4 regions of the Streptomyces sp. NPDC003720 genome follow, and region 2 is predicted to be linked to each of the others. Evidence: riboswitches for the same ligand, from Rfam matches in the RefSeq annotation. Region 2 holds a riboswitch; each other region holds the start of a gene.
The links. Region 2 has a riboswitch for S-adenosylmethionine ahead of ACFYU0_RS07525 (putative leader peptide). Riboswitches for the same ligand answer to the same signal wherever they lie in the genome.
Positions count from the first base shown of each region.

Region 1 (7,119 bases), on a different contig from region 2:
ACTCGTAGCGGACCACGGCGCCGGTGTGCGGGGCGTGCAGCACCTGGCCGTTGCCGGCGTAGAGGCCGACGTGGTGCAGGTCGCCGTAGAAGAACACCAGGTCGCCGACCTGGAGCTGGCTCTGCGACAGGTGGGCGCCGTAGCCCGCCTGGGCCTGGGAGGTGCGCGGTATGGAGACGCCGGCCTGGGCGTAGGCCCAGGAGGTCAGGCCCGAGCAGTCGAAGGAGGACGGACCGGTGGCGCCGTAGACGTACGGCGAGCCGATCCTGCTCTGCGCGGCGGAGAAGGCCGCGGCGGCCCGGCCGGAGGCGGAGGAGTCGTTGCCCAGGTCCACCCGGTCGGTGGAGGAGCGGTTGGCCCGCTGCTGCTCGGCGGCGAGGGCCGCCTTCTCCTTGGCCGTCAGGGTGTTGAGCAGCTTCTGCGCCTCGGCGAGCTTGCCCTGGACTTCCTGCTTCTTGTTGCCCAGCTCGGTACGGGTGGAGGCCAGGTCCTTGAGCTTCTCCGTGGCCTCGGCCCGCTCCTGGGCGAGTTCGCGCTGCTTGTCCTGGATCTTCTTCAGCGCCTCGACCTGCTGGCCGCTCAACTGGTCGAGCGTGGAGGCCTTGTCGAGGTAGTCGTCCGGGTCCGCGGACAGGAAGAGCTGGACCGAGGGGTCGATGCCGCCGGAGCGGTACTGCGCGGTGGCCAGCGAACCCAGGCCGTCGCGGAGCTTGTTGAGCTCCTCCTGGCCGCGGGCCACGTTGTCCTGGATGGTGGAGATTTCCTTCTGCAGCTTCTGCTGCTTCTCCTTGGCCCCGTTGTACTTCTCGGTGGCCTGCTCCGCCTGCTCGTAGAGCTTGTCGACCTTCGCCTTGACCTCGTCCTTGCCGAGCTTCTCGCTCGGAGCGGCGTTGGCGGCGTTCGCGCTCAGCGCGACGGCGGCGGCGGCCGCGGTGGTCAGCACGGTGACACGCGTGCGGCTGGGCTGCTTGGGTCGACGGTGGGACGCCACGAGGGACGATCTCCTTCTTGTGAGTGATCACCCGTTCGGAGGTTCGAGCCCAGACCCTAGTGACCCAGTTGTGATCAGTTCAAATCCCCGCGGCGAAAAATCCGGTGACGCAACGCATTCTTTGCACGCAACTCACGTGCGGTGATGCCCGATTGACGCTACGTTGCGTGACGATACGGCCAATTCGGGCAATGCATATGCGCGTTGCACGTTCAGGACAGTCGCTTCAGAAGTACCGCAGAGGCGACGGGCCGGGCCCCGGCGCGGGCCACCCCGTCGGCCACCTCCCGGTCGGTCGAGGCGACGATGACCGGACGGCCCGGCGGCTCGGCGCGCACGAGCTGGCGGATCAGCTCGTCCGCCGTGACGCCCGGCTTGGAGAACAGCACCCGCACTCCGCGGGGCGGCGCGAGCAGCACCGGCGCGGCCAGTTCGGCCCCGTCGAAGACACAGGTCACCTCGGCGCCGGTCTGCGCGGCGAGCGCCGAGAGCTGGCCCAGCAGACGCAGCCGCTGCTTCTCCAGCGGCATCTGCGGATAGCCGGTCTTGGTGACGTTGTAGCCGTCGACCACCAGATGGGCCTGCGGCAGCGCCAGCAACTGGTCGAGGATCGCCGGGTCGTTCTCGGACAGCGCCCGGGCCGCGATGTCCTTCGGGGTCATCCGTCCCGGTTCGACCGCGTCCACGGTCTCGGCCGGGCGCACGGAGACCGGCGGCAGGGCGAGTTCGCGCCGGAGCCCCTGGGCGGCGTCCAGCAGGGTGTCCAGCAGCAGCCGGACCCGCATGTCCTCCACGCTGCGGCCCTCGCGGGCGGCCCGGCGGGTGGCCTCCAGCGCCGCCTCCGCCTCGCCCAGGCGCGCCTTGAGCCGCCGGGACTCGCTCTCCGCGGCCGAGAGCTGCGCGTGCCCCTCGGCGCGCACGGCGTCGATCTCGCCGCGGACCTTGCGCAGCGCGGCCTCGCCGCGCTTGACGTCGCTGAGCGCGGCCCGCAGCTTGCGGTGCAGCGACTCCGCCTCCCGCTTGGCCGACTCCGCCTCGGCGCGCAGCCGTTCGGTCTCGGTACGGGCCTGCTCACGGGCCTGGTCCAGCTCCGCGCGCAGCCGCTCGAGTTCGGCGCGGCTCTCCTCGTCGGCCCGCTCGGCGTCGGCGCGCTGCGCCTCCTCGCCGGCCGCGGTCACCAGCTTCACCCAGCCCGCGGGCCGCAGTACGTAGGCCGCGGCCGCCACATCGAGCGGATCCGCGGCCGGGGGCGGCGAGCCGGAGTCGAGGGCGCCGGAGAGTTCCGGCTGCGCCTCTCTGAACTTCTCCCCGATCCGCTGCCGGAACAGCGTGTCGGTCTCCACCGCGGCCGCCATCGCGTTACCGGCGAACTTGGCCCGGCGATTGGGGGCGAACCGGGCGTACTGCCGCAACTGGGCGGGCAGTTCCGTCACGGTCAGCAGTCCGAAGCCGTCCGAGACGATCTGCACGACCCGCCGGCGCACGCCGTCGGGCAGCGGACGGTCAAGCACCTCAGCGGTGCCGTCGCCCGGCCCCCCGCCTGCGGTCTCCACCATCCGTCACACCCCAATACCTCTACGGGGCCCGCTCCGCTCAGGAGCCGGCGCCCGGCCTGTCCACGAGTTCCACCTGGTCCACCGCGTTGCACCAGCGGCAGCGGACCGACTCGATGGTCTCACTGACCACCTCGCGCTCCTCCACCGTCGGCTCGCCCGCGAGGTCGAGGTGAACGTACTCGACGACCTTCGACGAGCGGGTCACGTCGAAGCGGGTGAGGTTGCCGCAGAGGGCGCAGCGCCACCGTGTCGTGGCGGTCGGCAGGGGAACCGTCATCGTGACTGTTCGCTTCCTTCTCGGGACGTCCGCGCCGCTCCCCGACGCGTGTGGCTCGTAACCCTACGGCCTGCCGGTCGATCGCCGCCCGTCCGTCCACGGCGGCGAGGCGATCTGTCGACCTGTGTCCCGTTACGTCATGCTCTGTAGTCATGATCCGCACCTGGGGCACGGCGGCCCGGGATGCGTTCCGGGCGGTCCGGGGCGTCTCCGCGCCGATGACGTACGTCCTCCTCGTCCTGTGCGCCGTGATCTTCGTGCTGGGCCCGGCTTCCGGCCTCACCCCGGCGTACGGCTCGGGCGGCGCGCTGTTCGCGGCGCAGCGGGCGTACTTCCGGCACTGGGGCGTGGTCCCGGCCGAGCTGTTCGAGCCCTCGCTCCGGGCGGCCCTGACCCCGGTCACCGCGCTGTTCGTGCACGGCAGCTGGGTGCATCTGCTCGGGAACATGCTCTTCCTCTTCGTCTTCGGGCTGATGACCGAGGAACGGATGGGCCGGGTCGAGTTCACCCTCTTCTACGTGGGCTGCGGTTACCTGGCCCTGCTGGGCTACGCGGCCGCCAACTCCGCCTCCGGACAGTCGCTGGTGGGCGCCTCGGGGGCGATCTCGGCGGTTCTCGGAGCGTTCCTCTACCTGTTCCCACGTGCCCGTGTGACCAGTCTCCTCCCCTTCCTGTTCTTCCTCCCCCTGCGCTTCCCGGCCTGGGTCGTGCTGCCCTTCTGGGCGGCCCTGCAGTGGCTCGCGGCGGGCCGTGCCGGCCAGGGTCCCGGGGTGGCCTACCTGGCCCACCTGATCGGCTTCGGCCTCGGCTTCGGCTACGCGTGGGTGCGCTACGGGCCGACTACTAGAGTGAGGACCGCACCGGCCCCGGCCCCCGAGGGAGAGAACCAACCGTGATCACCGCGATTGTCCTGATCAAGACCAGCGTGGACCGGATCCCCGAGATCGCGGAGCAGATCGCTTCGCTGGACTCGGTGAGCGAGGTTTTCTCCGTCACGGGCACCTACGACCTGATCGCCATGGTGCGGGTGCGGCGGCACGACGACCTGGCCGACGTCATCCCCGGGCGGATCAGCAAGATCCCCGGCGTGGAGGGCACCGACACGCACGTCGCGTTCCGCACCTACTCCCAGCACGACCTGGAGGCGGCGTTCGCGATCGGCCTCGACTCGTGAACGCCGCCTGACGTCGCGCCTGCGGCTCAGACCTGATCGCGCACCGGCACGCAGCGGCCGTCCTCGGTGCGGTAGCGCCAGCGCGCGCCGTCGCGGACCAGCTCCCGCACCGCGTCGACGAAGCGCTCGACGTGCTCGTCGGGCGTGCCCGCCCCGAAGCTGACCCGGACCGCGTTCAGGGACCTCTCGCCGGGCGCGGCCTCGGGCGCCCCGCACTCTCCCGGCGCCCCGGGGTCGCCGCCCAGCAGGGTGCGCACCAGCGGGTGGGCGCAGAACAGGCCGTCGCGGACGCCGATGCCGTACTCGGCGGAGAGCGCGGCGGCGAAGTGGGAGCTGTTCCAGCCCTCGACCACGAAGGAGATCACGCCGACCCGCGGGGCGTCGTCGCCGAACAGCGACAGCACCCTGACCTCCGGGACCTCGGCGAGACCCGCCCGGACCCGGGCGATCAGGTGCTGCTCGCGGGCCACCAGGGCCTCCCAGCCGGCCTCGGTGAGGGCCTTGCAGGCGGAGGCGATGGAGTAGGCGCCGATGACGTTCGGGGAGCCGGCCTCGTGGCGGGCGGCGCTCTCGTGCCACTCCGCGTCCACTCCCCCGTCCTCGCGCCGCGTGACCCTGCGGCTGGCGCCGCCGCCCGCGAGGTACGGCTCGGCCGCGGCCAGCCAGTCGGCGCGGCCGGCCAGCACGCCGGAGCCGAAGGGCGCGTACAGCTTGTGCCCGGAGAAGGCCACCCAGTCGACGTCCAGGTCCCGGACGGACACCGGGTGGTGCGGGGCGAGCTGGGCGGCGTCCAGGACGATCCGGGCCCCGTGCGCGTGGGCCGCGGCGGCCAGCTCGCGCACCGGCCACAGCTCGCCGGTGACGTTGGAGGCGCCGGTGACGCACACCAGGGCCGGGCCGTACGGGTCGCGGTCGGCGAGGGCCCGCTCCAGCGTCTCCACGGCCTGCCGCGGGGTGCGCGGCGCGTCGAGGACGGTCACCCGCGCGTCCCGCCACGGCAGCAGGGCGGCGTGGTGCTCGGTCTCGAAGACGAAGACCTCGCAGCCGGCCGGGAGCGCCCGGGCGAGGAGGTTCAGGGAGTCCGTGGTCGAGCGGGTGAAGACCACCTGGTCCTGGGCGCGGCAGTCGAGGAATCCGGCGACCGTCCGGCGGGCGTTCTCGAACAGGTCGGTGGAGAGCTGGGAGAGGTAGCCGGCGCCGCGGTGGACGCTGCCGTAGTACGGCGCGTAGGCGGCGACGTCGTCCCAGACGCGCTGCAGGGCGGGGGCGCTGGCGGCGTAGTCGAGCGCGGCGTAGGCGACCTCGCCGCCCGTGACGAGCGGGACGGAGACGTCGCGGCCCAGAACGGGCAGCTCGCCACAAATGGTCTGGACGGCGGCAGCGGTGGAGACGGACATGGTGAACTCCCGTGAGGCAGGCTGGAATCACCGTGCGAGCGGTACGGCTCGAGCACGGCGGAAGGTGAAAAGGGGTACGCGGAGGCGGGGCTCTACGCCCTATCGCATTCGCTTGCTCACAGAAGGCTCCCTCGACGACCAGGACCCCTGGTCCCGCGCTCCTTCAGGAGCCGCGCGAGGGGTCCGCGCTTGCCGTGGACCTCGCTGCCCACGACCTGGTCCTCACCCGGGGCACCCCGCCACGGACGGAGGGTTGCCGGACAGCCGGCCGGGGCCGAATGGCTGTCACTCATGACCTGGTTCAGTATCCTGCCACACGATCTTCTATGCGCAAGGCGCGGTCCGGCATCCGGACCGCGCCTCGCGTCGCACCGGGGCGGGTCAGGCGTTGCTGGCCGCCACCCAGCGCTCCAGCGTCCGCTTCGCCGCACCGCTGTCGATGGACTCCGCCGCCCTCGCCATGCCGGCCCGGAGCTGCTCGGTGAGCGGCTCGCCGGACGGCCGCAGGGCGACCAGCGCCGCCGCCGAGTTCAGCAGCACCGCGTCCCGGACGGGGCCGTGCTCGCCGTCCAGCACGCGCCGGGCCACCTCCGCGTTGTACGAGGCGTCGGCGCCGCGCAGCGCCTCCACGGGGACCAGCTCGATGCCGGCGTCCCGGGGGTCGAAGCGCTCCTCGGCGACCTCGCCGTCCCGGACCACCCACACCCGGGACGTCGAGGTGGTGGTCAGCTCGTCCAGCCCGTCGTCGCCCCGGAAGACAAGGGCGGAGTTGCCGCGCTCGGCCAGCACCCCGGCCACGATCGGCGCCATGCGCGGATCGGCCACGCCGACCGCCTGGGCGCGCACCTTGGCCGGGTTGGTCAGCGGGCCGAGCACGTTGAAGGTGGTGCGGATGCCCAACTGGCCGCGCGCCGCCGCCACATGGCGCAGCGACGGGTGGAACTTCACCGCGAAGCAGATGGTGATGCCGGCCTCTTCGGCGACCTCGGCGACCCGCCGCGGGGTCAGGGACAGGTTGATGCCGAGCTTCTCCAGCACGTCGGAGGAGCCGGAGGCGGAGGACGCGGCGCGGTTGCCGTGCTTGACGACCTTCGTGCCGGTGCCGGCGACGACGATCGACGACATGGTGGAGATGTTCACCGTCTTCGCGCCGTCGCCGCCGGTGCCGACGATGTCGACGGCCGGCCCGGGCACCTCGATCACATTGGCGTGCTCGTACATGGTCCGCACGAGTCCGGTGATCTCCTGCACCGTCTCGCCCTTGGCGCGCAGCGCCACCATGAACCCGGCGATCTGGGCGTCGGTCGCCTCCCCGCGCATGATGAGGTCCATGGCCCAGGCGGTGTCGTCGGCGGACAGGTCCCGGCCGTCCAGCAGGCCGTTCAGCAGGGCGGGCCAGGAACGGCCCGCCGCGGTGTCGCCTCCAGCGGGGGTCACAGCGCTCATAGCCGCTCCTGGGTGTCGTCGCACAACGGTGTGCTCCCACCCTATCCAGCCCCGGACACGGCGAAGGGCCCCGTCCGCAAGCCGGACGGGGCCCTTCGACTGTGGCGTGGCGACGCTCGGGGATCAGTGGTGGCCGTGGCCGCTGGTGATCTCCCGGTACTCCTCGACGGTTGCCTTCGGGATCTGGTTGTCCTCGCCGTAGTAGGCGTTGCTGAGCTTGGCGCGCAGCTTCTCGGACCCCTTCACCTTGCGCTCGACACCGTTCTCGTCCACCGTCG
Region 1 is NZ_JBIANZ010000009.1:7,278-14,396, reverse strand. It holds gene ACFYU0_RS24405 (NlpC/P60 family protein) at 1-991, opposite strand, end outside; gene ACFYU0_RS24400 (NYN domain-containing protein) at 1,204-2,547, opposite strand; gene ACFYU0_RS24395 (hypothetical protein) at 2,585-2,824, opposite strand; gene ACFYU0_RS24390 (rhomboid family intramembrane serine protease) at 2,977-3,720, shown strand; gene ACFYU0_RS24385 (Lrp/AsnC ligand binding domain-containing protein) at 3,717-3,998, shown strand; gene ACFYU0_RS24380 (aminotransferase class V-fold PLP-dependent enzyme) at 4,025-5,395, opposite strand; SAM riboswitch class IV at 5,576-5,692, opposite strand; gene trpD (anthranilate phosphoribosyltransferase) at 5,777-6,841, opposite strand; gene ACFYU0_RS24370 (cytochrome bc complex cytochrome b subunit) at 6,965-7,119, opposite strand, start outside.
Region 1: it holds a riboswitch for S-adenosylmethionine, as region 2 does, so the genes downstream of both, ACFYU0_RS24380 (aminotransferase class V-fold PLP-dependent enzyme) here and ACFYU0_RS07525 (putative leader peptide) in region 2, are expected to answer to the same signal.

Region 2 (7,119 bases):
CCTCCAGGCCGGTGTACGGGTCGTCGTCGGCGAAATTGCCCGGGGTGAGAAAGGCCAATGAGGTGATGGTGGGAGTGCTCATGCGACCGTGGTCCTCAGCTCGTGGTGGTCTCGGCGGCGAGGGTGGGGACGCGGCCGCCGGGAATGGCCGCGAGCAGTTCGTGGGTGTATGCGTGGCGGGGGCGGGTGAACAGTTCTTCCGGCGGACCCGTCTCGACGAGGCGGCCGGCCCGCATGACGGCGACCTGGTGCGCGATCTGCCGTACGACGGCCATATCGTGGGAGATGAAGAGGTACGCCACTCCCGTACCGGCCTGCAACTCGGCCAGCAGATCTAGGACTTGGGCCTGCACGGACACGTCGAGCGCGGAGACTGGTTCGTCGCAGACCACCAGGTTGGGGGAGAGGGCGAGAGCACGAGCGATGGCCACGCGCTGCCGCTGTCCGCCGGACAGTTCCGCCGGACGGCGCTCCAGCGTCGCGGCCGGAAGTGCCACCCGGTCGAGCAGATCTCGGGCCAGGGCGAGCCGGGAGACGCGGTCGCCGATCTTGAAGGCGCGCAGCGGTTCGGTGATCACCTCGCCGATGGAGAACCGGGGGTCGAGCGAGGCGTAGGGGTTCTGGTAGACAAGCTGGGCGCGGCGGCGAAGTTGCCTGGCTTGGGCGCCCTTGGCGGTGGTGACGTCGACGCCGTCGAAGAGGATCTGTCCGGACGTCGCGTCGGCGAGGCGGAGTATCAGGCGGGCGGTGGTTGACTTGCCCGACCCTGACTCTCCGACCAGAGCAAGGGTCTGGCCCCGGTGAAGGGTGAAGCTGACGTCGTCGACGGCGCGCAGGGTTCGGGGGCCGTTGCTGGTGCGGGGGAGCCTGTACTCCTTGACCAGGTTGCGTACCTCGACCAGGGGTGCCGTCTCGGGCTTGGGGACGGCGGGGCTTGGTGTGCGGGGCCGGGCGGTGGTCAAACTGGGGGCGCTGGTCAGCAGATGCCTGGTGTAGTCGTCCCGCGGGTCGGCGAGGATGTCGCGGGTGGGGCCCGCCTCGACGACCTTGCCCTGGGACATCACCACCAGGCGCTGGGCCCGGTCGGCGGCGACCCCGAGGTCGTGGGTGACGAGCAGGATCGCCGTGCCGGACTCCTCGGTCAGGCGCTGGAGATGGTCGAGGATGACCTGCTGCACGGTGACGTCGAGCGCGCTGGTGGGCTCGTCGGCGATGATCAGCTCGGGTTTCGCGGCGATGGCGATGGCGATCAGGGCGCGTTGCCGCATGCCGCCGGACAGTTCGTGCGGGTACTGCCGGGCGCGGGTGGCCGCGTCGGGCAGTCCGGCCCGGTCCAGGACGGCGATCGCCTCTGCGGGGGCCGAGCGGCGGGTTGCGAGACCGTGGATGCGCAGCACTTCGGCGACCTGGTCGCCGATGCGCCTGACGGGGTTGAGGGAGACCGTCGGATCCTGGGGGACCAGTCCGATACGTGCCCCGCGTACAGTGCGCAGTTCCGCCTCCGACAGGGTGGCCAGGTCGTGTCGGCCGAAGCGGACGGTGCCCGCGTCGATGCTGCCGTTCGCCGACAGGAGCCGGGTGATCGCGTGCGCGGTCGTGCTTTTGCCGGAGCCGGACTCGCCGACCACCGCGGTCACCTGTCCCGGCCACACGTCGAGGTCGACGCCGCGGACGGCCTGGACTGTGCCGCCCCGGGTGCGGTACGACACCGACAGGTCGCGTATCTCCAGCAGTGGTGTGGTCACGTCCTCACCTTTCTCACGCTCGTCGGTCATCGCTGCCGGGACCATTCGCCGTCCAGCGCCCGGGCGATGCGGTTGGTGGCCAGTACGGTCGCGGCGATCACCAGCCCGGGCAGTGCGGTCAGCCACCAGGCGTTGGCGAGGTAGTTGCGGCCGTCGGAGATCAAGGTTCCCCATTCCGGAGCCGGCGGGGGAGCGCCGTAGCCGAGGAAGCTCAGGGCCGACACGGCCAGGATGGAGGAGCCGAAGTCGAGGGTGGCCAGGACGATCACCGGGCCTGCCGCGTTGGGCAGCACATGGCGGCCCAGTACCGAGTACCAGCGTGCTCCGCTGGCGCGTGAGGCCTCGACGAAGACGGCCTGCCGCACCCGCAGCACCTCTGAGCGCGCCACCCGCGCGAACGCGGCGACGCTGGCGATGCCGACCGCGACTGCCACCTTCACCGTGCCGTAGCCGAGAGCGGTGACCAGGGCCAGGGACATGAACAGGGCGGGGATGGACAGGAGTACGTCGACGAAGCGCATGAGCAGGTCGTCCACCCAGCGGCCCACGAACCCGGCGACCACCCCGAGTAGCCCGCCGACCACGAACGCGACCAGCACGGCGATCAGCGTTGCCTTCAGTGACAGCTGGGCGCCGTGGACGACCCGCGAGAACACGTCGCGGCCCAGCTCGTCGGTGCCGAACCAGTGACTGCCACTCGGAGCACGGAAGTTCTGCGACGGCACGCCCTTCAGCGGGTCCTGGGAGGTGAACAGATCCGGCCAGAACGAGGCCAGCACCACCAGCACGAGGAGGGTCACGGACAGGAGCAGCCCCGGGCGGCGTACCACGAAGCGCAGCAACCGTCGTACGTCCACGCGGCCCCCGGGACCAGGCTTCGGCCCCGCCTCGACCGGGCGGGCCGGTCCCAGTGCTGTTTCGGCGGGGTCGTCGACAAGGCTCTGGCTCATGTGAGTACCGCCCTTCCGCCCGAGGCCACCACGATCCGCGGGTCCAGGAGTGGATAGACCAGGTCGATGACCAGGTTCGTCGTCACGAAGATCAGCGCACCGAAGACCACCACCCCCTGGACCAGCGGGATGTCCTGGGCCGTGACCGCCGCCGCGGTGACCCGGCCGAGGCCGTCGCGGGAGAACACCGTCTCGACGACGACCGAACCGGCGATCAGCTGCCCCACCAGCAAGCCGACGACCGTCAGGGCCGGCAGGGACGCGTTGCGCAGCGCATGCCGCAGATGAACCCGCCACCGCCCGGCGCCCTTGGCCCGCGCGGTCTCCACATACGCCTGGTCGAGCGAGGTGAGCAGGCTTTTGGCGAGGACCTGCGCGACCTGCGCGCCCGTCGGCACCGCCAGCGTAAGCGCCGGCAATACCAGCCCCTTGAATCCGTCGTTGCCGAACGCCGGGAACCAGCGCAGCCGGAACGAGAACAACTCGACCAGCAGGAGCCCCACCCAGAACGTCGGGACGGACACCCCCAGCGGCGGCAGCGACAGCAGCAGCTGCCGCAGCCAGCGCTGGGCGGTGTAGGTCGCCAGCACCGCCAGACCGCCGCCGAGGAGCACCGCGAGCAAAAGGGCCGCGCCGGTCAGCTGCAGCGTCTGCGGCAGCGCATCGGCCAGCGTTGAGGTCACCGGCCGACCGGTGGACACCGAGTCGCCGAAGTCCCCGCGCACCGCCCGGCCGAGGTACTCGGCGTACTGCACCAGCACCGGCTTGTCGAAGCCGTACTCGTGCCGCAGGGCGGCGAGCTGCTTCGGGTCGACCTGCCCCGAGTCCATACCAGCGCTGGCCATCGCCGTGACCGGGTCGCCCGGCAGATAGTCCAGCACCAGGAACGAGACCGTGTAGGCCGCCCACAGCACCACGACCGCCTGGGCCAGCCGCTTGATCACATAGCGGCGCATGCGCTAGCCGATCCAGGTGTCGTGCAGTTGGACCCGGCTGGAGGCGTCGAAGTTCAGGTCGTGCACCTTCTTCGCCACGCCCAACTGGGTCTGGAGCTCAACCACCGGCACGTAGTGGGCGTTCTGCACGATCAACTGCTGTGCCTGGGTGACCAGTTGCCTGCGCTTGGCCCCATCGACGGTTGCGGCCTGGTCGGACAGGGCGGTGTCGAGGGAACTGACGGGCAGGCGGTAGAAGTTGGCCAGCTTGGTGGAGAAGGAGCTGCGCAGGATGTCGGGGTCGGCACGGGTCACGTTGCCCCACACCGCGTCGTAGTCACCCGACTGGAGGGTCGGGGCGAACTGCGTGATCTGGAGCTGCTTGAGAACCACTTCGACGCCGACGGCCTTGAGCTGCTGCTGGATCAGCTCCAGCGCGGGCTGGTTGGTGGCCGCGTTGGGGAACCACTTGATGGTCAGGCTGAGCTTCTTGCCGTCCTTGGCGCGGATGCCGTCGCTGCCGGTCTTCCAGCCGGCCCCGTCCAGCGAGGACTTGGCCGCGGCGGCGTCGAAGGTCAGGCCGGAGGCGAGGTCGGTGTAGTCGGGCGTGGTGTGCGCGAGGACGCTGGTGGCCGGCCGGGTGCCGGTCGGAAACACGGTGTCGGCGATCTGCTGCCGGTCAACGGCGTACAGGATCGCCTGGCGCACCTTGGCGTCCTTGAGCAGCGGCCGTGAGTTGTTGAGGCCGAGACCGAACACGACGCCGGGGTTGGCCCGTCGCTGGAGGGTGACCTGGCCGCCCTTGAGGGCCGCCTCGTTGGCCTTGCCGACGCTGGAGACGGCGTCGACCTGGCCGGACTGCAGGCTGCCGGCCCGCACACCCGCCTCCGGCACCACCTTGAACACCAGCTTGTCCAGGTACGCCTCGCCCTTCTTGGACCACAGCGAGGAACCCCAGGCGTATCCGGTGCGCTTGGCGAGGGTGAGGGACTGGTTCTGCACGTACTGCTTCAGCACGAAGGGCCCGGACCCGATCACCCCCTCGCTGCACTTCCGCTGCGGGGTCTTCTTCACGCTCGCCGAGGACTCGATCCCCAGCGAGTGTGTCGAAGTGGCCTGAAGAAACTGGGCGTTGGGCTGGCTGAAGGTCACCTTCACGGTGAGCGGGTCGACCACGGTGGTGCTCTTGACGCCGCTCAGATAGCCCTCGGCGAGCGTCCCCAGGGCGCCGAGCTTCGGCACCGCGTCGAAGTTGTCCTTGACCACCTGCGCGGTCAGCTTCGAGCCGTCGCTGAAGGTGACGCCCGACCTCAGATGGAACGTGAACGTCGTGGCGTCGGAGCTGACATCCCAGCTCTTCGCCAGCCACGGCACGATCTTGCCGGTCTTGGGGTCCTGGTCCGTCAGGGAGTCCACGACCTGGCGCACCGAGTAGATGGTCTCGTTGCTGGCGACCTGCTGCGGATCCACGCAGCCGGCGTCCGAACCCACCGCGAAGGTCAGGGTGCCGCCGGACTTGGGCTGCCCGGCGCCGCTGCCGGAATCGCCGCCGCCGGAGCCGCAGGCGCTCAGCAGAACACTGGTGGTCACAAGGGCGGTCAGTGCCGCCCACCGGGAGGATCTGACATGGGAAAGTGCAGTCACGGAGGGCTTCTCCAACTCGTGTCACCAGGCACGGACGCCGTACGAGGCATGGCCGTGCGTGGGCATGCGGCCCCGGCCGGCGCGACGCCGGTGCCGAGGGGGCGCTGTGCAGGCGGGGATCAGAGGGAAAAGGGAGGATCAAAGACAGGCGGAGATCAGGCGCAGGCGGGTGCGGCGACGACAGGTCTCGTACCGCGGCCTGGGGCGGGAAGACCCGTCAGGCCTGACAGAGACAGCTGGTCGAGCGCTTGAGGTCGATGTGGCGCCGACGCGAGAGCCGGGAGAACACGGTGGCGCCGGCGAAACGGGCGCTGAGGTCACCACCGTGCCGCATATCGGTCCTCCGCCTATCCGGCCCCGGTCACGGGGCCACGCGCTTGCGGGATCGTCGGTGATCCCGCCGGGCTTTCACCTGGAGCACCCCACCGCGCGGGAGGGTTGCCGGTCAGCGAGCCAGGGCTTCACGCTGACACTCAATGCCGTTCATGATCCTACGGAGCGGTCTTGGCGTGCGTCAATGGCGCAAAAGGACGCTCCGTCAGGGGAGTCGGGGCGTGAGTGCGTCCGGCTCAGGAGCCTCCGCGCTCGCGGGGGATCTTCTGGCCGGCCTCGATCGCCACGGGCAGCCGGTTCTCGGCCGGGGGCAGCGGGCAGGTGGCCAGGTCCGTGTAGGCGCACGGCAGGTTCGCGGCGCGGTTGAAGTCCAGGACGACCGTGCCGTCGGCGGCGGGCGGATCGAGCGCCAGGGACCGGTTGGCGGCGTAGGTGGTGACCCCGGAGGTCGCGTCGGTGAACAGCACCAGCAGCCGTCCCGCACCAGGGCCGGGAAATGCGGTCAGCGACAGCGGGCGCCCGTCGAGCTCGAACTCGACCCTGCCCGGAGCGTCGTACACATGCTCAAGGCCCTCGACCGCGGCGCCCACGGTGGTCGGCCGCGGTGTGTCGAAGGGAATGTAGCGGCCAGGCACGGCCCAGCGCGGATCGGGGGCGTAGGCGGGCGTGCCGGTGAAAGCCGTGCGCAGCGGCGCGTCCGGGTGCCGGGGGCGCACGATGTCGTTGCCGCCGCGCTTGGCGACCTCGATGACGGCGTCTCCCCAGACGGCGTCGACGCCGCCGCGCTCGGGAAGCACGCCGAAGCGGTGCTGGCCGCGCACCGGCGTCCCGTCGACGACCAGCTCCTCGCCCTCGTCGAGGTCCACGACGACGCCTTCGGGGCCGGTGTGCCACGAGCCGGGCGCGTCCGGGAAGCGCTGGGGCCGGTCGTCGAGCCAGTGCAGGCCGGTGACCGCCAGGAAGCCGTGCGGGGCGGCGAGCCGGGCCTCCTGGCTGCGGTACCACTCCAGCCAGGTCTCGGTGAAGGCGTGGAGGTCCGTGGTGGTGGCCTCGGTGGTCATATGGGGAATCTCCTTTGTGCCGGGGGTGCCTTCGGGCAGGGAATGCAAGGGGTTGTGGGGCCGACGGGTGTACTCAGCCGGCCAGTTCGCCGAGGAGTCGCCAGGTGCGTCGGCGGTCGGCTGCTCCCGCGATCTCGGTGACCGAGAACACGACCTCGGTGGCGCCCGCGTCGTGACGGCGCACCTCGGCCTCGAACGTCTTCTCGTCGCGCCGGGCCGGGGGCTCAGCCCGCCTGCCGCTGGCGCGGTGCGGACCGGTGGGTGAGGGGTGCGCGCAGGCCGAGGTTCTCGCGCAGGGTGTTGCCGGTGTATTCGGTGCGGTAGATCCCGCGTTCCTGCAGTTCCGGGACGAGCAGGTCGACGATGTCGTCGAGGCCGTCGGGGATGAGGTACGGCGTGACGTTGAATCCGTCGACCGCGCCGTGCCGTACATAGTGGGCGAACTTGTCGG
Region 2 is NZ_JBIANZ010000002.1:435,984-443,102, forward strand. It holds gene ACFYU0_RS07500 (LLM class flavin-dependent oxidoreductase) at 1-82, opposite strand, end outside; gene ACFYU0_RS07505 (dipeptide ABC transporter ATP-binding protein) at 96-1,790, opposite strand; gene ACFYU0_RS07510 (ABC transporter permease) at 1,772-2,695, opposite strand; gene ACFYU0_RS07515 (ABC transporter permease) at 2,692-3,651, opposite strand; gene ACFYU0_RS07520 (ABC transporter substrate-binding protein) at 3,655-5,220, opposite strand; gene ACFYU0_RS07525 (putative leader peptide) at 5,492-5,608, opposite strand; SAM riboswitch class IV at 5,643-5,755, opposite strand; gene ACFYU0_RS07530 (DUF1684 domain-containing protein) at 5,844-6,668, opposite strand; partial or broken gene ACFYU0_RS07535 (LLM class F420-dependent oxidoreductase) at 6,742-6,876, opposite strand; gene ACFYU0_RS07540 (NtaA/DmoA family FMN-dependent monooxygenase) at 6,893-7,119, opposite strand, start outside.

Region 3 (7,119 bases), on a different contig from region 2:
GCCCGCGCCGGATACTGTCCCTGTATGGACCTCCTGCCGACCCCGGCGACCCAGGCGGGCCGCGACGGGCTGCACACGCTGCTGGCCAAGCCCCGCGCGGCGGTGATCGGGCTCGACTTCGACGGCACCCTCGCACCGATCGTCGCCGACCCCGAGCAGGCCCGCGCCCACCCCGAAGCCGTCCCGGCGCTCGCCGCGCTCGCCCCCGAGGTGGCCTCCGTCGCCGTGGTCACCGGCCGGCCCGCCGAGGTCGCGGTGCGCTACGGCGGCTTCGCGGACGTGCCCGGCCTGGAACACCTCACCGTCCTCGGCCACTACGGCGCTGAACGCTGGGACGCCGCGACCGGCGAGGTCACCGCGCCCCCGCCGCACCCCGGTGTGGCCGCGGTCCGCGCCGAACTGCCCGGGCTGCTGGAGCGCTCCGGCGCCGGGCACGGCACCTGGACCGAGGACAAGGGCCGGGCCGTCGCCGTGCACACCCGCCGCGCCGACGACCCCCAGGCCGCCTTCGAGGCCCTGCGCGCACCCCTCGCCGAGCTCGCCGCCCGGCACGGCCTGATCGTCGAACCGGGCCGGCTGGTCCTGGAACTGCGGCCGCCCGGCATGGACAAGGGCGTCGCCCTCCTCGACCACGTCCGCCGCACCGCCGCCGGATCCGTCCTCTACGCGGGCGACGACCTCGGCGACCTGCCCGCCTTCGCGGCCGTCGAGGAGCTCCGCGCCGAGGGCGTCCCCGGCCTGCTGGTCTGCAGCGGCAGCGCCGAGGTCACCGAACTCGCCGAACGGGCGGACCTGGTGGTCGACGGCCCGGAGGGCGTCGTCGCGCTGCTGCGCGCGCTGGCGGAGCGGCTCGGTTGACCCGGCCCGCCGGTCCGCCGGCCCTCAGCCGGTCAGCGCGCCGAGCTGGTCCAGGAACCACTGCGCCGGCGGCAGCGCGGTGGCCGCGGCGGCCAGCCGCTTGGAGCGCTCGGCCCGCTCGCCCTGGGGCAGGCTCAGCGCGGCGTGCAGCGCGTCCGCCGTCCCGACGACGTCGTACGGGTTGACCACGATCGCGTCGTCGCCCAGCTCCTCGTACGCGCCCGCCTCCCGCGACAGCACCAGCGCGCACCCCTCGTCGGAGACGACGGGCACCTCTTTGGCGACCAGGTTCATGCCGTCCCGGATCGGGTTCACCAGGGCCACGTCCGCGAGCCGGTACGCGGCCAGGGAGCGGGCGAAGTCGTCCTTGACGTGCAGCACCACCGGCGTCCAGCCGGGCGTCCCGTAGTCGGAGTTGATCTCGTCCGCGACCCGCCGCACCTCGGCCGTGTAGTCGCGGTAGACCGCGAGGTCCTGGCGCGAGGGGTAGGCGAACGCGATGTGCACGACCCGCTCGCGCCACTCCGGACGGGCGTCCAGCAGCTGCCGGTACGCCAGCAGTCCGCGCACGATGTTCTTGGACAGCTCGGTGCGGTCCACCCGGACGATGGTGCGGCGCCCCTCGCCGATCTCCTCGCGCAGGGCCGCCATCCGCTCGTCCACGTCCGGCCGGTGCGCCCGCTCGCGCAGGAAGTCGGCGTCCGCGCCGAGCCCGTGCACCCCGATCCGGGTCCCGGACGGGATGCCGGGGCCGAGCACCGCGTGGCAGCAGTCCTTGAACGCGTCCGCCCAGCGCTCGGTCAGGAACGCGGCCCGGTCCGCGCCGAGGATGCCGGTCAGCAGCTCGGCGGCGATGTCGTCGGGCAGCAGCCGGAAGTAGTCCGGCGGGGCCCACGGGGTGTGCGAGAAGTGGCCGATGCGCAGGTCCGGACGGAGCTGCCGGAGCATCCGGGGGGCGAGGGCCAGGTGGTAGTCCTGGATGAGCACCGCGGCACCCTCGGCCGCCTCCTGCGCCAGCGCCTCGGCGAACGCCCGGTTGTACGCCTGGTACGAGGCCCACTGGCGGCGGAACTCCGCGTCGAGGACCGGCTCCAGCGGGGTCTGGTACAGCATGTGGTGGACGAACCAGAGCACCGAGTTGGCGATGCCGTTGTAGGCGTCGTGGTGCACGGCCGCGTCGATGTCCAGCATCCGCACGTGCTGCCCGCCGGTGTCCTCGGACGGCAGCAGGCCGCCGCCCGCCCGCCGTGCCGCCTCCCGGTCGCCGTCGCCGAGCGCGGCGCAGACCCACACCGCGTTGGCGTCCGGCCCGATGGCCGAAAGACCCGAGACCAGTCCGCCGCCGCCCCGTCTGGCGCGCAGCGAACCGTCCTCGAGCGCCTCGTACGAAACCGGGCCGCGGTTGGACGCGACCAGTACCTCAGCACCCTGCGTGGAAGCCATGATTCTCAACCTAGCCCGGCCCGGAAACGCTCAAACGTGCGCTCCGCCCCGGAAGGCGGCTGTATACGGCCGTTCTTCCGCGTTCACCGCGCCGCTCAGGCCACCCTGCGGTGCGCGTACTCCGCGATCTCCACCATCGGCGGCCGCTCCTCGGTGTCCACCGGGTAGGTGCGCGGCTCGAACCCGTCCTCGCCGCGCTCGAACTGGGTGAGCGCGGGCCGTACGAGGTGGCCGCGGGCCAGCCGGAGCTGCGCGGTGCGGTAGATCGCCGCGGCCATCCGGCCGAGCGCCTGCCCGTCCTGGTGCCGGTGCCTGCGCACCCCCACGTCCACCTGGGCCAGCGCGTCCAGGCCCACCAGGTGCAGGGCGTCCACCAGCATGCCGAGCTCCACGCCGTAGCCCACCGGGAACGGGAGCTGCTCCAGCAGCGAGCGGCGGGCCGCGTACTCCCCGCCCAGCGGCTGCACGAAGCCGGCGAGCTGCGGCCAGTGCATGTTCAGCAGGGGGCGGGCCATCAGCTCGGTGACCCGGCCGCCCTGTCCGGCGGCGCCGCCCAGCGGACGGTCGTACATCGCCTTGACCAGGTCGACGTCCGGGTCGGTGAGCAGCGGGCCGACGATGCCGAGGACGAAGTCGGAGGAGAACTCCCGCAGGTCGGCGTCGACGAAGCAGACGATGTCCCCGCTCGTCGCCAGCAGCGAGCGCCACAGCACCTCACCCTTGCCGGGGAGGGCCGGTATGCGCGGCAGGACGCTGTCGCGGTGCACCACCCGGGCGCCGGCCGCGGCGGCGACCTCGGCGGTGCGGTCGGTGGACCCGGAGTCGACCACGACTATCTCGTCGACCAGCGGAGCCTGCCGCACGAGGTCGCGGCGGATGACGGCGACGATGTCGCCGACCGTCTCCTCCTCGTTCAGCGCGGGCAGGACGACGGAGACGGACTGGCCGGAGCGCTGTTTGGCGGCCAGGACTCCGTGCAGCGGGCGGTCGGCCACGGACCAGGAGCGGGTGGCCAGCCAGCGCTCGACTTCTTCCAGCACGGTCTGCGGCTCCTCACTGTCGTGATCACGCCTGTTGAGGGGGGTGATGCATCTCGCGGTTCGGACGACTATCTCAACTGTCCCGGCCGTCGGTTACAGTCTTGAACAACGCCGATGACCATCGCATGTCGGGGTCGCCCGGCGTTCACAACCGAATACCGCTCATCCAGAGGGGCAGAGGGACACGGCCCGATGAAGCCCCGGCAACCCCCCTGAGCCGCACTCGTTTCGCGCGAGGCTCCCGGCCAGGGAAGGTGCCAAATCCGTCTCGCGGCGAGATGCGTCGTGAGGAAGATGAGGAGAAAGGGCCTCGCCTCCATGGCTGTGCAGACAGTTGCAAGCACCAGCAATCCCGCCGTCGATCTCGGCCCCGCCGCTGCCCTGAGCTGTCGCGAATGCGGCCACCGGGTACCCCTCGGACCGGTCTTCGCGTGCGAGGAGTGTTTCGGCCCGCTGGAGATCGCCTACGACTTCTCGGCCTACGACACCGAGGAACTGCGCCGGCGCATCGAGGCGGGCCCCGCGAACATCTGGCGCTACGCGCCCCTGCTGCCCGTCCCCGCCGACGTGGCCGACAAGCCGAACATCAACCCCGGCTGGACCAAGCTCGTCAAGGCCGACAACCTGGCCGCCGAGCTGGGCGTCACCGGCGGGCTGTACGTGAAGGACGACTCCGGCAACCCGACGCACTCCTTCAAGGACCGCGTCGTCGCCCAGGCCCTGGAGGCCGCGCGCGCCTTCGGCTTCACCACCCTGTCGTGCTCCTCCACCGGGAACCTCGCCGGCGCCGTCGGCGCCGCCGCCGCCCGGGCCGGCTTCCGCTCCTGCGTGTTCATCCCGCACGACCTGGAGCAGGGCAAGGTCGTCATGGCCGCGGTCTACGGCGGCGAACTCGTCGGCATCGAGGGCAACTACGACGACGTGAACCGGTTCTGCTCCGAGCTGATCGGCGACCCGGCCGGCGAGGGCTGGGGCTTCGTCAACGTCAACCTGCGGCCGTACTACGCCGAGGGCTCCAAGACGCTGGCGTACGAGATCTGCGAGCAGCTCGGCTGGCGGCTGCCGGACCAGATCGTGGTCCCGATCGCCTCCGGCTCCCAGCTCACGAAGATCGACAAGGGCCTGCAGGAGCTGATCAAGCTGGGTCTGGTCGAGGACCGGCCGTACAAGATCTTCGGCGCCCAGGCCGAGGGCTGCTCGCCGGTGTCGACCGCGTACAAGGCGGGCCACGACGTCGTACGGCCGCAGAAGCCGAACACCATCGCCAAGTCCCTCGCCATCGGCAACCCGGCCGACGGGCCGTACGTCCTGGACATCGCCCGCCGCACCGGCGGCGCGGTCGAGGACGTGACGGACGAGGAGGTCGTGGACGCGATCAAGCTGCTGGCCCGGACCGAGGGCATCTTCGCGGAGACGGCGGGCGGCGTGACCGTCGGCGTCACCCGCAAGCTGCTCAAGGAGGGCGTGCTGGACCCGGCGAAGACCACGGTCGTCCTCAACACCGGCGACGGCCTCAAGACCCTCGACGCGGTGGCCGGTACCGGCCTCACCGCCACCATCCGCCCGAACCTGGACTCCTTCCGAGAGGCTGGCCTCGCATGAGCGTGACCGTTCGCATCCCCACCATCCTGCGCACCTACACCGGCGGGCAGGCCGAGGTCCCCGCCGAGGGCGCGAACCTCGCCGAGGTCATCGAGAACCTGGAGAAGAACCACACCGGGATCGCCGCGCGGGTGCTGGACGACCAGGGCAAGCTGCGCCGTTTCGTCAACGTGTACGTCAACGACGACGACGTCCGCTTCGAGCAGGGGCTGGAGACCGCGACCCCGGACGGCGCCGGCGTCTCCATCATTCCGGCCGTCGCCGGCGGCTGACAGAATGACCGATCATTACCTTCGGTAACGCCGGTTACCCATTGTTCATTGAATGGCCTCCTCCGCGAGAGAAGCGGAGGGGGCCATTCTGAGTGATTGAGCGCGGTAGAGTTGGGGAACCCGCTCCCGGACCGTGGGTCAGGAGCCTTGGATTCACCGCGGTGCACCCGACAAGAAACAGCCAAAGTGCGGGTGCTTTCTGCGGCTTTTGCGCATTTTATGGGGCCCGACTTGCCCTGAATTCGGGCGAATTCACGCTACATTCCGGACCGTTCGCGTCCATATTTCTCGTCCGATTGACCTGTTGCAGACGGCAGTTGGGCAGATACATTCAGCGGCGGTCGACGCGTTCCGGCGCACGCCCCCGGCCAATGGGGGGTGAGGTCTGACCCGGGTCCGCGAAGTGCGGATCTGTGCAAGGGCCAGTAATAGGGGAGTTAGGCATGGCTCAGGGCACCGTCAAGTGGTTCAACGCGGAGAAGGGGTACGGCTTCATCGCGGTCGACGGTGGTGCGGACGTATTCGTCCACTACAGCGCCATTCAGATGGACGGCTACCGCACCCTGGAAGAGGGCCAGCGGGTGGAGTTCGAGATCTCGCAGGGCCAGAAGGGCCCGCAGGCCGACATGGTTCGCCTCAGCGCCTGAACGTTTCTTGCACGAAGGGCCCGCACCTCGCACAGGGTGCGGGCCCTTCGCCGTGCCCGGCTCCCGCGCGGGGGCGCGGGCCCGTGCGTTCGCGGGCGGCTGACTGGGCGCCCCGTACCCCGGGAGGCGCTTGCACTCGGCCATGCCGAGTGCTAATCATTGCGTTAGCACTCTGAAGGTGAGAGTGACAACGAGGACCGGGTCGGTGAGGCCCGCAGGCCAAGTGGGGCAAGGAACCGCGAGGCCGGCGAGCCGTCCGTCGCGGGCGCGGGCGCGGTCCGAAGGAATCACCCCCAGTCCTGGAGGGACCACTTCACATGGCCAAGATCATCGCGTTCGACGAGGAGGCGCGGCGCGGCCTCGAGCGCGGCATGAACCAGCTCGCGGACGCCGTCAAGGTGACGCTCGGCCCCAAGGGCCGCAACGTCGTCCTCGAGAAGAAGTGGGGCGCCCCCACGATCACCAACGATGGTGTCTCCATCGCCAAGGAGATCGAGCTCGAGGACCCGTACGAGAAGATCGGCGCCGAGCTGGTCAAGGAAGTCGCCAAGAAGACGGACGACGTCGCCGGTGACGGTACGACCACCGCGACCGTGCTCGCCCAGGCCCTGGTCAAGGAAGGCCTGCGCAACGTCGCCGCCGGCGCCAACCCGATGGCCCTGAAGCGCGGTATCGAGAAGGCCGTCGAGGCCGTCTCCGCCGCCCTGCTGGAGCAGGCGAAGGACGTCGAGACCAAGGAGCAGATCGCCTCCACCGCGTCCATCTCCGCCGCCGACACCCAGATCGGCGAGCTCATCGCCGAGGCGATGGACAAGGTCGGCAAGGAAGGCGTCATCACCGTCGAGGAGAGCAACACCTTCGGCCTCGAGCTCGAGCTCACCGAGGGCATGCGCTTCGACAAGGGCTACATCTCCGCCTACTTCGCGACCGACATGGAGCGCATGGAGGCGTCGCTCGAGGACCCGTACATCCTCATCGCCAACTCCAAGATCGGCTCCGTCAAGGACCTGCTCCCGCTGCTGGAGAAGGTCATGCAGTCGGGCAAGCCGCTGCTGATCATCGCCGAGGACGTCGAGGGCGAGGCCCTGTCGACCCTGGTGGTCAACAAGATCCGCGGCACCTTCAAGTCCGTCGCCGTCAAGGCCCCGGGCTTCGGCGACCGCCGCAAGGCCATGCTCGGCGACATCGCCATCCTCACGGGCGGCGAGGTCATCTCCGAGGAGGTCGGCCTCAAGCTGGAGAACGCGACCCTGGACC
Region 3 is NZ_JBIANZ010000007.1:155,850-162,968, forward strand. It holds gene otsB (trehalose-phosphatase) at 25-858, shown strand; gene ACFYU0_RS20630 (trehalose-6-phosphate synthase) at 883-2,301, opposite strand; gene ACFYU0_RS20635 (glucosyl-3-phosphoglycerate synthase) at 2,397-3,341, opposite strand; SAM riboswitch class I at 3,501-3,642, shown strand; gene thrC (threonine synthase) at 3,660-4,943, shown strand; gene ACFYU0_RS20645 (MoaD/ThiS family protein) at 4,940-5,215, shown strand; gene ACFYU0_RS20650 (cold-shock protein) at 5,659-5,862, shown strand; gene groL (chaperonin GroEL) at 6,180-7,119, shown strand, end outside.
Region 3: it holds a riboswitch for S-adenosylmethionine, as region 2 does, so the genes downstream of both, thrC (threonine synthase) here and ACFYU0_RS07525 (putative leader peptide) in region 2, are expected to answer to the same signal.

Region 4 (7,119 bases), on a different contig from region 2:
CGGCCGTGGGTCGCGGCCTGGGCGGCCTGGGCCTGGCTGGAGATCAGCAGCGGGTGGCGGCCGAAAACGGGGATCGCGGAGGTGCCGACCTGCAGTGCGGGCACTTCGCGACCGACGATCGCCGCAAGCTGGGGCGAGTCCGGGCCGAAGGCCTGCCCGAACCAGGCCAACGCGAGGCCGAGTTCCGCGGCCTCTCGGGCCAGTTGGACGGTCGCGTCGACCTGGTTCGGCGCGTCGGACGCGTTGAGCGCTACTCCAACAGTCATGTCAGTCAGAACCGGCTCCGATCGAGAGAGCCTGCGAGCCCTTCTGGGTCCCTTGCAGGAGACCGTCACCGCGTCCCGACGGTTGCAGTGGGAAACGTGTGGTGACTGTGCCACCGAGGGACACCGTCCATCGGGAAGTCCGCGACCCGGGACGGACCTCTTGACGTCGACGTCGGTCGGATCGACACTCACTGCAGGAATCCCAGTAAATCGGTAGGGAAATATGAGACGTCTGAAACCGGTCACCGTCCGAGTGAGCCGTCCGTCTCTTCACCTGACCTGCCGCCGCCACATCGACCTGCAGCGCGTCTGCAGCGCGATCAGGTCCCGGGCCTGAGCCGCGCCCATCCCGCGCCGACGGCGTCCCCTCATCGTTCGCCCTGTCCGGTGTGCGCAGGTGAGCCCTGCTCCCTCGTCCGACGTCGCTTCCGCCGCGCGTACGTCCCGCGCCCGCTCTCGGGGAGAGTCATGACCGTCACACCGCTGGCCGCCCACCCGTCCGGCCGATCCGCGCCCGCCTTCCGGGGCCGGATCGGCCGGGACGCACGCAGCGGCCACTACGCCGTTCCCGGCCGCTACCGGCTCCATCTGTCGACCGCGTGTCCCGATGGGCTCCGCCTCGCCGTCGTCCACAGCCTGCTCAGCCTGGACACCGTATGCCCCACGACTTTCCTGCCCGCCGTGCCCGACTGCCCCGAGGGCGGTCACTCGGCTCTGCGGCCGCTCTACGACGCGAGCGCACACCGGTACACCGGTCCGGCCGTCGCTCCTGTGCTCAGCGACGACTGGTCCGGACGGATCGTCAGCACCCACGCGCCGGACATCATGCGCGACCTCGCCCGGAGATTCGGCAGCGAGCGCCCCTCGCCCTACCCCTGCGGCGCGGAGTCCGAGATCGAGGCCGTCGAGCGGATGTGCGCGCAGGGCATCGAGGAGGCCGCCCAGCGCGCCGGTTCGGCCGGCGCGGAGCGGGCGGAGCGCGACGCGGCGCTCGGGACGCTGTTGGAGACGCTGGGCGTGCTGGAGCGCTGGCTTGCCGGGCGTACCTACGTGATTCGCGACGAAGTCACCGTCGCGGACGTGGAGTTGTGGGTCGCTCTGGTCCAACTCGACACCGTGCACCGCAACCATTTGGACGCCGCCGCGGTGCAGCGCATCGCCGGCCAACCGGCGCTGTGGGCTTACGCCCGCCGCCTGACCGCCCACCCGGCCTTCGGTACCCACCTGAACCTCGACGGCATCGCACGCCGGCACCACGCCCGCTGTCATGGCCTGGAGGCCGCCGGCGCAGCCGTCCCGATCCTTGACTGGGCGGCACACGCAGCCCGTTAGCCGGTCCATCTGGTGGACCAGCGTTGACATTCGTTCGGGCAGTTGTCTTAACTACGGCCCAGAACGGTCATGAGCGTCAGCAACAAGCCCTGGCTAGCTGACCGGCAACCCTCGCGCCGCGGTGGGGTGCCCCAGGTGACGACCGGACCGAAAACGTTTCGGTAAGCGCGAGGCCCGAAGGGCCGGAAGAGTGACGGTGACGCCATGCACGCAGCTCCCAGGACGGCGATCCGCCGCCCACAGGGCTGCGTACGGGCGTACCGCAATCTGCTGGTGGCCGATCGCACCGTCGATCTGCTCCGCGTGAACAGCGCATTGTGTACCGCACCGGGCTGTGCCCGCTGCCGGGGCTGACACCTCCCCGCAGCCCCCGCACCCCCTGACCGACACCGCCCGCGCGGTGTGCCGTCGTCCCTCCGCCCCCCGGTACCTCGCCGTCGTGTGCGTCCCCGCATGCCGCCGCGCTCCCGGGGCGTTACCACCCAGCCGGAGCCCACCATGAGCGAACCCCCTGGCGCCACCATCACCCTCCCCGAGGCGCATACCGCCAACGAACCGTCGAAAGCCCTCACGGCCCAACGAGTTCTACCGCTACGGCGGCCAGGACGCTGGATCGTCACCGCGGTCGCCCTGGTCCTCGTCGCCCAGGTCTTGCACGGACTGATCTCCAACCCCTTCTACCAGTGGAACCGCTTCGGCTACTGGTTCCTGCGACCGAACATCCTCGACGGACTCCTGATCACACTCGAAGCGACCGCCTACAGCGCCGTGTTGGGACTGATCGGCGGCATCCTGCTCGCTCTGGCCCGGCTGTCGAAGAGCCCGGTGCTGCGCGCCCTCAGCTGGACCTACGTCTGGGCGTTCCGCTCCATACCGCTCATCGTGGTGCTGATCTTCCTCTACAACTTCAGTGCCCTGTACAAGACGTTGAGCGTCGGCATTCCCTTCGGGCCGGCCCTTTTCACCTTCGACGAGTCGAAACTCGCCACCGACATGGTCGTCGCCGTCATCGGCCTCAGCCTCAACGAGGCCGCCTACGCGGCCGAGGTGGTGCGCGGCGGCATCCTTTCCGTCGATCAGGGCCATCACGAGGCGGCCGCGGCGCTCGGCCTGCCCAAGGCCTACCAGTTCCGGAGAATCGTCTTCCCGCAGGCCCTGCGCTCGATCACCCCGAACTACGTCAACCAGCTCATCGGCCTCATCAAGGGGACCTCGCTGGTCTTCTACGTCTCCCTGCTCGACCTGTTCGGCTCCGCGCAGACCATGGGCTCCACCTACCCCGGCGACATCGTGCCGCTGCTGCTGGTAGTGACCGTCTGGTACCTGATCCTGACCAGCGTCGTCTCCGTCGTCCAGTTCTACGTCGAGCGGTACTTCGCCCGCGGTGCCACCCGCGTCCAGCCGCCGACGCCGCTGCAGAAGCTCCGCACCGGTCTCACCGACCTGCGGGCCCGCATCCGCCGGGAGGCCACCGTATGACCGCCGAGACGCTCGAAGCCCTGGCGGAGGTCGAGGCCGCCACCGTCGAGGTGCACGATGTGCACAAGTGGTACGGCGCCCATCGGGTGCTGAACGGGATCGATCTGACCGTCCGCCCCGGCGAGGTCACCGTGATCCTCGGCCCCTCCGGCTCCGGCAAGTCCACCCTGCTGCGGGTCATCAACCACTTGGAGAAGCCCGAGATCGGCTACGTCAGCATCAACGGCGAGCTGATCGGCGTGAAGCGGCAGGGCGACCGGCTGAAGGAGCTGAGCGAGCGGGCCATCCTCACCCAGCGCGGGAGGATCGGGTTCGTCTTCCAGAACTTCAACCTCTTCCCGCACCTGACGGTCCTGGACAACGTGGCTGCCGCCCCCGTCGCCACCGGCCGGCTCGGCAAGCCCGAGGCCCGGGAACTCGCCCGTGAGCTCCTGAGCCGGGTCGGCCTCGCCGACAAGACCGGCGCCTATCCACGCCAGCTCTCCGGCGGCCAGCAGCAGCGCGTGGCCATCGCCCGCGCCCTCGCCCTGCGCCCCGGCGTCATCCTCTTCGACGAGCCCACCTCTGCCCTGGACCCCGAGCTCGTCGGCGAAGTCCTCGGCGTCATCCGGGACCTGGCGACCAGTGGCACCACCCTCGTCATCGTCACCCACGAGATCGGCTTCGCCCGCGAGATCGCGGACCAGGTCGTCTTCATCGACAGCGGCAGGATCATCGAGCAGGGCCCGCCCTCCGACGTCCTCGACAATCCCCGGCTCGAGCGGACCAGGGACTTTCTCAGCAAGGTCCTCTGACCGCCCGCCCCAACCCTCACCCCGCCCGCACCACCACCTCATCACCGCCCCTGAACGACAAGGAACGGCCATGTCTACCCACTTCCCCCGACGCAGCCTGACACGCGCCATCACTGCGGCGACCGCTGTCGCCTCCCTGGCCACCGGGCTCGCCGCCTGCGGTGGCAACAGCGACGCGGCCACCTCCACCACCAGCGACGCCAAGTCCGGCGAGGTCGTGGTCGGCCAGGTTTCCAACGGCGCAGCCAAGCAGACCACCATCAAGGTCTCCGAGGTCAAGTCCATCAGCACCGAACTGCCCGCCGCCATCAAGAAAAGCGGCAAGCTGGAGATCGGCATCGGCGCCCTGCCGGCCGGCTTCCCGCCGCTGGCCTACGTCGGCGACGACCAGAAGACCCTCACCGGCTCCGAACCCGACCTCGGCCGCCTGGTCGCGGCGGTCCTCGGTCTCAAGCCCGAGGTGAAGAACTCCACATGGGAGAACCTCTTCGTCGGCATCGACAGCGGCAAGGTCGACGTGGCCTTCTCCAACGTCACCGACACCGAGGAGCGCAAGAGAAAGTACGAGTTCGCCGCCTACCGGCAGGACAACCTCGCCTTCCTCGTCGCAAAGAAGAACACCTGGAACTTCGACGGCGACTACGAGCACCTCGCCGGCAAGACGATCGCAGTCGCCTCCGGCACCAACCAGGAGAGAATCCTCCTGGAGTGGAAGGCGAAGCTCGCCAAGGAGGGCAAGAAGCTCAACGTCAAATACTTCCAGGACAGCACCAGCACCTATCTGGCGCTGAACAGCGGAAAGGTCGACGCCTCCTTCGGCCCCAACCCCGGTTTCGCCTACCACAACCGTCAGGTCGCGGGCACGCCGAACGCCACCCGCACCGCGGGCACCTACTCCGGCGCCGGCGCGAGCCTGCAGGGCCTGATCGCGGCCACCGCGAAGAAGGACAGCGGCCTGGCCAAGCCGCTCGCCGACGCCATCAACTACTTGATAAAGAACGGCCAGTACACCGAGTGGCTCAAGGCCTACAACCTCTCCAACGAGGCCGTCGCCAAGTCCGAAGTCAACCCGCCCGGACTTCCGCTGGACAACTCCTGACCCACCCTCGGCCGGGGATCCTGCCGTCATCTCGCGGCGGGATCCCCGCCCCGCCCCCAGCACCGGAGACGTCACGCGATGTCCGTCATCAGTCTCGAAGCCACCTCATCCCATGTCCTCGACAACCCCGCCTGGGCCGCCCTCACCGGCCCGCACGCCCACTTCGCCGAACGCGTCGGCCGAGCCGCCCGCTATCCGCTGGACGTGGCCCCCTTCCACGCCGTCACCGACGAGGACGACCCGCGCGCCTGGGCCGACCTCGCCACGCTCGTCGGCCCCGGCGGCAGCGCCGCGGTCCGCGGCGTGAGCGAACCGCCGACCGGCTGGGAGCTCGTTCAGACAGGCCCTGGCGTGCAGCTCGTGGACACTGGGCTACGGGCGGAGCCCGACCCTGACGCAGTACTGCTCGGCCCCGCCGACGTACCCGATATCCTCGATCTGGTCGCCCGCACCCGACCGGGCCCCTACCTGCCGCGCACCGTCGAGCTGGGCACCTATCTGGGAATCCGCCACCGCGGCCGACTGATCGCGATGGCCGGCGAACGGCTGCGCCCACCCGGCTGGACCGAGATCAGCGCCGTGTGCACCGACCCCGACCACCGCGGCCGGGGCCTGGCCACGCGCCTGGTCCGCGCCGTCGCCGCCGGCATCAAGGAACGTGGAGAGCAACCCTTCCTGCACGCCAGCGCCACCAACACCGACGCCATCCGGCTGTACGAGTCGCTCGGCTTCACCCTGCGCTGCCGTACGGTCTTCTCGCTCGTGCGGAACACCGGAGCCATCGCTGTGGCAGACGAGGCATGACCATGCTGTTGTCATGGCGGATGGCGGCAGTTCGGACGGAGTGCGCCACATGACACGTGTACTCCGTACCGTCCGCCTGCACTCCCGGCCCCACATCGACCTTCAGCGCGTGGCCAGCGCCCTCTGTCACCCCTGACCCTCTTCGGACTTCGGCCGGCGGACTCCGTCTCGCTGCCCGCCGCCAGCCACCGTTCGCCCCATTCACGCGGGTCGGCGTTCTCGTACAGATCTCCAGGAAGGCATTCATCCGTGTCCCCTTCTTCGCTGCACCTCGCCGTCGCCCTCGACGGCACCGGCTGGCACCCCGCATCCTGGCGCGAACCCGTCGCACGCCCCCGGGACCTGTTCACCGCCGGGTACTGGGCCGACCTGGTCGACGAAGCCGAGCGTGGGCTTCTCGACTTCGTCACCTTCGAGGACGGGCTCGGCCTGCAGTCCTCGCACTACGGCGAGTTGGACGGCCGCACCGACCAGGTCCGCGGACGGCTGGACGCCGTCCTGATCGCCTCCCGGATCGCGCCCCTGACCCGGCACATCGGGCTGGTGCCGACCGTGATCGCCACCCACACCGAGCCGTTCCACATCTCCAAGGCGATCGCCACTCTCGACTACGTGAGCACCGGCCGCGCCGGCCTGCGAGTGCAGATCTCCGCCCGTCCGCATGAAGCCGACCACTTCGGCCGCCGCACCTTGCCGTCGCTCAGCCTGCGGGAACTGCAGACCCCGGGCGGGCAGGAGCGGCTGACCGACCTCTTCGACGAGGCCGCCGACCACGTCGAGGTCGTGCGCCGGCTCTGGGACAGCTGGGAGGACGACGCAGAGATCCGGGACGTCGCCACCGGCCGTTTCATCGACCGCTACAAACTGCACTACATAGGCTTCGAGGGCAAGTACTTCAGCGTCAAGGGCCCCTCCATCACACCCCGCCCGCCGCAGGGCCAGCCGCTGGTCACCGCCCTCGCCCACCAGACGGTCCCCTACCGGCTCGTCGCCCGCCAAGCCGACGTCGGCTACGTCACCCCGCACGACGCCGAGCAGGCCGGCGCGATCGTCGCCGAGATCCGCGCCGAACAGGAGACAGCCGGGCGCGCCGATGAACTGCTGCACATCTTCGCCGATCTGGTGGTCTTCCTGGACGACGATCAGGCCGCCGCGGAGGACCGGCGCGCACGCCTCGACGCACTCGCGGGGGAGCCGAACATCAGCGACGCCCGGATCTTCGCCGGCACACCCTCTCAACTGGCCGACCTCTTGCTCGAGTTCAGCGAGGCGGGGCTGAGTGGCTTCAGGCTTCGTCCAGCCGTCACCGGACACGACCTGCCGGCCATCACCCGCCGACTGGTCC
Region 4 is NZ_JBIANZ010000001.1:1,063,925-1,071,043, forward strand. It holds partial or broken gene ACFYU0_RS05190 (LLM class flavin-dependent oxidoreductase) at 1-266, opposite strand, end outside; gene ACFYU0_RS05195 (glutathione S-transferase C-terminal domain-containing protein) at 735-1,598, shown strand; SAM riboswitch class IV at 1,664-1,772, shown strand; gene ACFYU0_RS05200 (amino acid ABC transporter permease) at 2,097-3,077, shown strand; gene ACFYU0_RS05205 (amino acid ABC transporter ATP-binding protein) at 3,074-3,871, shown strand; gene ACFYU0_RS05210 (transporter substrate-binding domain-containing protein) at 3,942-4,970, shown strand; gene ACFYU0_RS05215 (GNAT family N-acetyltransferase) at 5,049-5,774, shown strand; gene ACFYU0_RS05220 (putative leader peptide) at 5,824-5,910, shown strand; gene ACFYU0_RS05225 (LLM class flavin-dependent oxidoreductase) at 6,024-7,119, shown strand, end outside.
Region 4: it holds a riboswitch for S-adenosylmethionine, as region 2 does, so the genes downstream of both, ACFYU0_RS05200 (amino acid ABC transporter permease) here and ACFYU0_RS07525 (putative leader peptide) in region 2, are expected to answer to the same signal.